Regions from separate parts of the Edaphobacter acidisoli genome, predicted to be linked through region 3. Evidence: riboswitches for the same ligand, from Rfam matches in the RefSeq annotation. Region 3 holds a riboswitch; each other region holds the start of a gene.
The links. Region 3 has a riboswitch for cobalamin ahead of IEX36_RS13040 (TonB-dependent receptor). Riboswitches for the same ligand answer to the same signal wherever they lie in the genome.

Region 1 (2,327 bases), 2.4 Mb from region 3:
TCCTTCGGATCGAACAACGACCACATCTCATCGGCCTCAACACGCCGCATGAAGAGGTCAGGAATCCAGTTGGCAAGATTCAGGTTGTAAGTACGCCGCGCCAGATCGCCCGTATTCTCGCGCAGTTCCAGAAACGACTCAACATCCGCATGCCACGGCTCCAGATACACACAGCACGCGCCCTTGCGCTTGCCTCCCTGGTTCACCGCCGCAACCGAGCTGTCCAGCGTCCGCAGCCACGGCACAATCCCATTCGAAAGCCCATTCGTCGCGCGAATCAAAGACCCTTCCGAGCGCACCCGATGAAACGCCAACCCAATCCCTCCCGAGAACTTCGAGAGCAGCGCCACATCCTTGTACGAGTCGTAGATCGACTCCAGTGAATCCAGCGGCGAGTCATGCAGGTAGCACGAAGACATCTGCGCGTGCTTCGTACCGGAGTTGAACAACGTCGGAGAGCTCGGCAGATAATCGAGCGACCCAATCAGCCGATAGAAATCAATCGCTTCACTTGGCGTCCCCGCAAGTCCACAAGCCACACGCAGGAAAAAATACTGCGGCGTCTCAATCACCTTGCGCGACAGCGGATCGCGCAGCAGATACCGGTCATACACCGTGCGCAGGCCAAAGTACTCAAACCTGTCCGAGAGCTGCTCATCAATCGCATGGTTGAGCTTCCTCGCATGAACGCGCACAAACTCCGCCGTAGCCGGATTGATCACACCCTCGCGCTGCCCATGCTCAATCGACTGCGAGAACGAGTGCAGGTTCTGCCCCGCAACTTCTTTGATCACCGTCCCCAGCAGCAACCGCGCGGCGAGCTTCGAGTACTGCGGCTCCTCCGCAATCAGCGACGCCGCCGTATCGATCGAGATCGCATCCAGCTCGCGCGTCGTCGCGCCATCGTACAAGCCGCCAATCGTCTTGCTGGCCACGCGCATCGCATCCACATGCGACAACCCCGACGAGCATCGCTGCACCGCGCGAACAATTTTATTGACATCGACCGGCTCAAGCGCGCCATTGCGCTTGCGCACATGCATCGTCGGCATCTCTTCGTGAACTGGAAAGCCAGGCAGCACGCCCGACAGGCTGGACTGAGTAGTGGCCATCGAACCCTCCCTGCCGGCGAAGGGGGAAGAAGCAAACAGCAGCGCTCCTCAGCGGAGCGATAGCCACTGCCACTTCACCTCCCCTCGGAGGCGTAAGCGAATGTCTTCGTGGCAGGTCTTCGGACTCGCAGGCACCCTACTTGCTCCAGCTTCCCGGCCGTCAAGCCAGTGCTTCGAACAGAGCTTTCGTTCCTGCTCACCGCTGCGGGGCAGTTCCGGCTTCTCACCGGATTCCCTTTTCAGCCCAATCTCTCAATCAGGCCACCGCGAAGTAAAACCACTCTATCATGAGATTCAGAAACCGCAAGCCCCCATATCTTGCGGTATCTGTGCAAATCTCAACCCCAGCCAGATGAATCCAGTGGAAAGCTATTTGCGTCGACGAAATGCCAGCAATTTCATAGCACGACGCTCCGATCGCTGCGTCGTGCCGGGGATTTTGCTCGTCCGATGAGCACCGTCACGCCACATCGCGCCAATCAAGAATCACCTTGCCCGAGTTCCCCGACCGCATCGCATCAAACCCAGCCTCGTAGTCGCGCCAGTTCAGCCTGTGCGTAATCACAGCCGAAATATCAAGCCCGCTCTGCAGCATGACAGTCATCTTGTACCAGGTCTCATACATCTCGCGCCCATAAATCCCGCGCAGCGTCAGTTGATTGAAGATCACCTGGTTCCAGTTGATCGAAATATCCTGCGACGGAATCCCCAGCATGGCAATCTTCGCGCCATGGCTCATATTCGCCAGCATGTCGCGAAACGCCGCCGGATTGCCCGACATCTCCAACCCCACATCGAAGCCCTCATGCATCCCCAACTGTTCCTGCACCTGCTTCAGCGTAGTCGAGCGCGGATCGACTGCCCGCGTCACTCCCACCTTCTCCGCAAGCGCACGCCGATACTCATTCGGGTCCGAGATCACCGTATACCGCGCACCCGCGTGCTGCGCCACAGCCGCAGCCATAATCCCAATCGGCCCCGCTCCCGTCACCAGCACATCTTCGCCCAGCACCGGAAACGCCAACGCCGTATGCACAGCATTCCCCAGCGGATCAAAGATCGCCGCAATCTCATGCGAGATCCCCGGCGCATGCTGCCAGATATTCGACATCGGCACCACAACATACTCTGCAAAAGCCCCATTGCGATTCACGCCCACCCCAAGCGTGTGCGCGCAAAGGTGGCGCCGCCCGGCGAGACAATTCCGGCACCGCC
Region 2 (2,327 bases), on a different contig from region 3:
CTATAACTTTTTTCATGCCAACGCGCCTCCGGGACAGTGCGGATGCTTCAGCCTGAACGGCGGTAGCGGAACTTTTATCTATAACATGACCCCAGCGTGGAGTGCAGTGGCTGACATTATGGTGGCTCACGCGAATAACGTGAATAACTCGGGCCAGAATATTACTATTTTTAACTATCTCTTCGGCCCTCGGTATTCGGTGCGCCGGTATAATCGGTTCGTTCCGTATGCCGAAGTGATGCTCGGTGGTGCAAAGGAAGATGTGAATTTTCAGTTCACCATCAACCGTAACGCATTTGGTTTTCTCGGCGGTGGCGGAGTCACCACAACGTTGAAGCCAAGACTGGGTCTCACGATTATTCAGGCTGACTGGGTGCATACTCGCATTCCGAACGCTGTGAACGATCGTCAGAATGATATTCGTATCAGCACTGGTATTACCTACCGTTTTGGAGTGCACTAAACGGGGTTGCTTCGGCAGGCATTGCAGAGCATGCTCACGTGCTCTATTCGGAGATGCCATTAGTGCCACGCAGCCAATGCTTTGCATTGGCAGACTCAACATACTAGACTCGAAGTAGGTGGAAGAGTGGCCGAGTGGTTGATGGCTCCGGTCTTGAAAACCGGCATACCCGAAAGGGTATCGGGGGTTCGAATCCCTCCTCTTCCGCCAGTAGACTAGTAACGCGAGGAATGGCGGTCCGATGCGATGTCCTTAAAGTGTGTCGATTTGTAGCTGCCCCTCTACTCCGCTCAAGTAAACTACTCGCATGCAGGTCAAACCGCCCATTGGCGGTTTGTTAAACGGGAAGCTGGTGTAAATCCAGCGCTGTCCCGCAGCGGTGATGGGAACGAAACGTTGCATGGCGAAGGCCAGCGCACTGTCTCACTTGAGATGGGAAGCGGCAACAGAGTAGGACGTCCAAAGTCCGAAGACCGGCCTGCAGCCACCGCCGTGGAAGCGTTGATCGCTGACTATGGGTGCGCTTGAGGACACCGCTCTCGTGGATTGGATCGGTAGCCACTGCTAGTTCCTGCGCTATGCGTAGTGGATTTGCCTGCGCACAGGTGGTTCTTTCGTTTTGAGGAGAGAACCAAATGTTTGAAGGAAACTTATCGAAATCTATTGGAAAATTGAAAACCGCGAATCTGGGTTTTCCTAGGATGGGACGTCAACGTGAACTGAAGTTTGCTCTGGAAGCTTACTGGTCGGGAAAGCGTGTCGAGCAGGAATTGATGAGCACGGCTGCGCAATTGCGAAGAGAGCACTGGAAGCTGCAGCAAGTGGCTGGGCTCAACTCTATTCCATCGAATGATTTTTCTCTTTACGATCAGGTCCTTGATGCACTCGTCCTCGTAGGCGCAATACCTGAACGCTTTGGTAGTGGGCCCGTCACGCTGGAGCAGTACTTTCAGATGGCACGGAACAGTCCCGAACAGTCGGCGATGGAGATGACGAAGTGGTTTGACACGAATTACCACTACCTCGTTCCGGAGTGGAGTGAGGGCATTTCGTTCAACATCGACACAAGGAAGCTGCTCAACGAAGTGCACGAGGCACGCGATCTCGGAATTGAGACAAGGCCCGTACTGATTGGGCCATTGACGCTGCTCCTGCTTGGCAAGGGAGTCAATGGATTTGATCCAATGGCGCTATTGCCGAAGCTAACCACTGCCTACGTGCAGATATTACAAGTACTCGAAGCAGAAAATATCGAATGGGTTCAGGTCGACGAACCCATGCTTGTGACTGATCTCGATGCAAACGTTCAGAGTGCTTATCGGCAGGTTTATTCAGAGTTGAAAAGGGTTCCAGTCAAACTCATGCTGACTACCTATTTCGACACAATCGGCGATAATTTGCGAACAGCAATTGAACTTGACACTGCCGGTCTTCACATCGATGTAGTTCGTGCTCCTGAACAACTCGAAGAAACTCTGCAGGCATTGCAACCTGAGCAGGTGTTAAGTGTGGGTTGCGTCGAAGGGCGCAATATCTGGCTGACTGATTTCTTTTTGGCCACGCCGCTGTTACGTAAAGCCGTCCGCCAACTCGGCGCCGACCGAGTGATCGTTGCTCCGTCGTGCTCCTTGCTGCATGTCCCACACGATCTTCGCAGCGAAGCGGAGTTGTCACCACGCATCAAAAGTTGGCTGCGCTTTGCCGAAGAAAAGCTGGCAGAGATCTCCGCGCTGGCGAGTCGTGATGAGGTCGCATATCAAGCCAACGCCGCTGCACTTGCTGATCGCGCTTCCGCAGAGACAACTACCAATCCAAATGTCCGTGAGGCGTTAACAGCGCTTCGGCCTCAGGACTTCTTGCGTAG
Region 3 (2,327 bases):
GCCACAGCCCACCGTAGCATCATGGCAGGAAGAAGCTTAGAGCTTCCTAATCTTTGACGCTTCGTCGCCCGCCTGTATGGCACAAGGATTGCTTCGTTGCTTATGCGATCTAGAGCAACAGACTGGCATCCCGAAACGGTGCGAGGCTTCGCCGCTGCAAACGGCAACACGCTACATACTTGGGAGGCATGCGACTCAGGCTGGCAGGAAGCAATTCCGGCGGACCGAACTGCGGAAACATTGGACGAATCAGGCATTTCAAACCTTTCGGTGCAAGCAGCAAGCGTGTACGTCAGCTAATCAGGGGGCCCAACTACGTTGCTCAACAACAACCAATTGAGCGGTTTTATTGCGAAGCCGTGGCAGTTTTGCACGGCACCGGACAGACTCTGAACAAAGCGCGAGACCGGGTAAGCTCGAATCGTGATCCCGGTAGAGCAGCACAAAAGCATTAATCTCTACGCCCCGTGCCATGGCATTTCAGGCAAATCTTTTTGAGTCGTGTCGGTTGAACACTCCTAACGCTGAGGTAGCGCAGTTTCCAAATTGGGAATCTTGCACCCTGAAACATCATGGCGTGGAGCATTCATGCGGGGTATGGCACGCCATGTGCATCAACACCAACCAAAGTTGTAGAAGTGAACCACAAAGATAAAAGTGGGGATACACGTGCTCGTGGACGCTCTTACACATGCGTCCTGGACAGCATGCAAGACCCGGGCGGTTGACCCTGCCTTCCTATGCGAGATACCCTCTCTTTAGATCTGGTGATGGGAAGCGCGGTGCGAATCCGCCACTACCCCGTAACTGTGAGCGTGGAGAACTTCGACATTCAGTTCAAAGCCACTGGGGCTGAAACCCTGGGAAGGTGAGTCGAAACTTCGTTGAAGCGCAGAGTCAGGAGACCTGCCAGAGGCCAACCGGGCTTCATTCAGCTCCGAAGGGAGAGCTGAAGAGCATTCTCGCCAGCAGTCCCGCTGGCACGAGCGCTGTTTATTCTTCCCACTTCTTCGTTCTGAGCTGGACTGCCCAGCTTGTAACTGTTAACCCACCGGCGAGGTGTCGGGAAGCGCGGTGCGAATCCGCCACTACCCCGTAACTGTAAGCGCAGAGGATCCGAGCGATGCTGCTTGAAGCCACTGGAACCAAACGGTTCTGGGAAGGCTGCTCCGGAGCCGATGATGCGCAAAGTCAGGAGACCGGCCTTGCCTCACCTATCCCGAGGGGGGACCATGCGTTCAACACTTCATGCTTCGCGGGCAATCGTCCGCGCAATTTGCTTTTTCGTCATTGCGCTTTTGCTATCCTCAATCCAGGCCACCGCCCAGGGCACGCTTCGTGGAACCGTCAAAGATCCCTTAGGAGCAATAGTCGTCCACGCCAAAGTTGAATTGCTCAGCGGCGCAACAGTGGCTGCAACTACAACAACCGGCCAGGCCGGAGAATATGTCCTGCCTGTAAAAACAGCCGGCATCTATCGCGTCCGTGCCACAGCGCCCACCTTTCAAACCTCAATCAGTCAGCCCATCTTCTCCACCCCATTCATAAACTCCAATATCGACATCACTCTTGCGACGGGAACACTCACGCAGCAAATAACAGTCACCACTGGAACCCCAACGCCAATAGCGCAAGTTGGAGCGCCCGTTACGGTCCTGACCTCTGACAGTTTTCGTTACACTCCACAGGTTGCCGATCCCTTACGTCTCGTTCCTGGACTTCAACTCACGCAGAGCGGACAGGCTGGGGGCACCACCGCTCTCTACATCCGTGGTGGTAACAGCAACGCCAACAAAGTGCTCATCGACGGTGTACCAGCCAACGACATCGGGGGCGCGGTCGAGTTCGCCAACCTCGCCACCGTTGGAGTCGATCAGATTGAAGTCCTGCGTCAGCCGAACAGCACACTCTATGGCTCCGACGCACTCGCCGGTGTTGTCAGTCTCACAACCGCTCGCGGCACAACAGGGCTGCCACTATTCACCTATGCGGGCGATGCAGGAAACTTCGGAACCTATAGCCAGGCAGTCTCTGCCAGCGGACTCTTCCGTCAGTTCGACTACCTCTCAGAGTTCTCACGCATGGACACGCGCAACAATCTGCCGCGCGACCAGTTCCACAACGCAACCTATGTAGGCAATTTTGGCTGGACACCGAACACCGACAACAACCTGCGCTTTACCGTACGCCATCTCGCTGTAGCTGCCGGTCAGCCAAACACGATACAGCTTTACGGTATCGCCGATGCAGCAGGCTACAAGGAGCAGGAGAACTATTACTCTGCCATCTGGAACAACCAGACCACCAACCGTTGGCACAATCAGATC

Region 1: it holds a riboswitch for cobalamin, as region 3 does, so the genes downstream of both, IEX36_RS03365 (ribonucleoside-diphosphate reductase subunit alpha) here and IEX36_RS13040 (TonB-dependent receptor) in region 3, are expected to answer to the same signal.
Region 2: it holds a riboswitch for cobalamin, as region 3 does, so the genes downstream of both, metE (5-methyltetrahydropteroyltriglutamate--homocysteine S-methyltransferase) here and IEX36_RS13040 (TonB-dependent receptor) in region 3, are expected to answer to the same signal.

What each region holds. Positions count from the first base shown of each region.
Region 1 covers NZ_BMJB01000001.1:831,415-833,741, reverse strand. Annotated here, with positions in the region: gene IEX36_RS03365 (ribonucleoside-diphosphate reductase subunit alpha) at 1-1,112, opposite strand, end outside; cobalamin riboswitch at 1,206-1,396, opposite strand; gene tdh (L-threonine 3-dehydrogenase) at 1,573-2,327, opposite strand, start outside.
Region 2 covers NZ_BMJB01000002.1:113,287-115,613, forward strand. Annotated here, with positions in the region: gene IEX36_RS13505 (outer membrane beta-barrel protein) at 1-463, shown strand, start outside; tRNA gene IEX36_RS13510 (tRNA-Ser) at 584-673, shown strand; cobalamin riboswitch at 758-959, shown strand; gene metE (5-methyltetrahydropteroyltriglutamate--homocysteine S-methyltransferase) at 1,099-2,327, shown strand, end outside.
Region 3 covers NZ_BMJB01000001.1:3,204,734-3,207,060, reverse strand. Annotated here, with positions in the region: cobalamin riboswitch at 749-928, shown strand; cobalamin riboswitch at 1,041-1,222, shown strand; gene IEX36_RS13040 (TonB-dependent receptor) at 1,233-2,327, shown strand, end outside.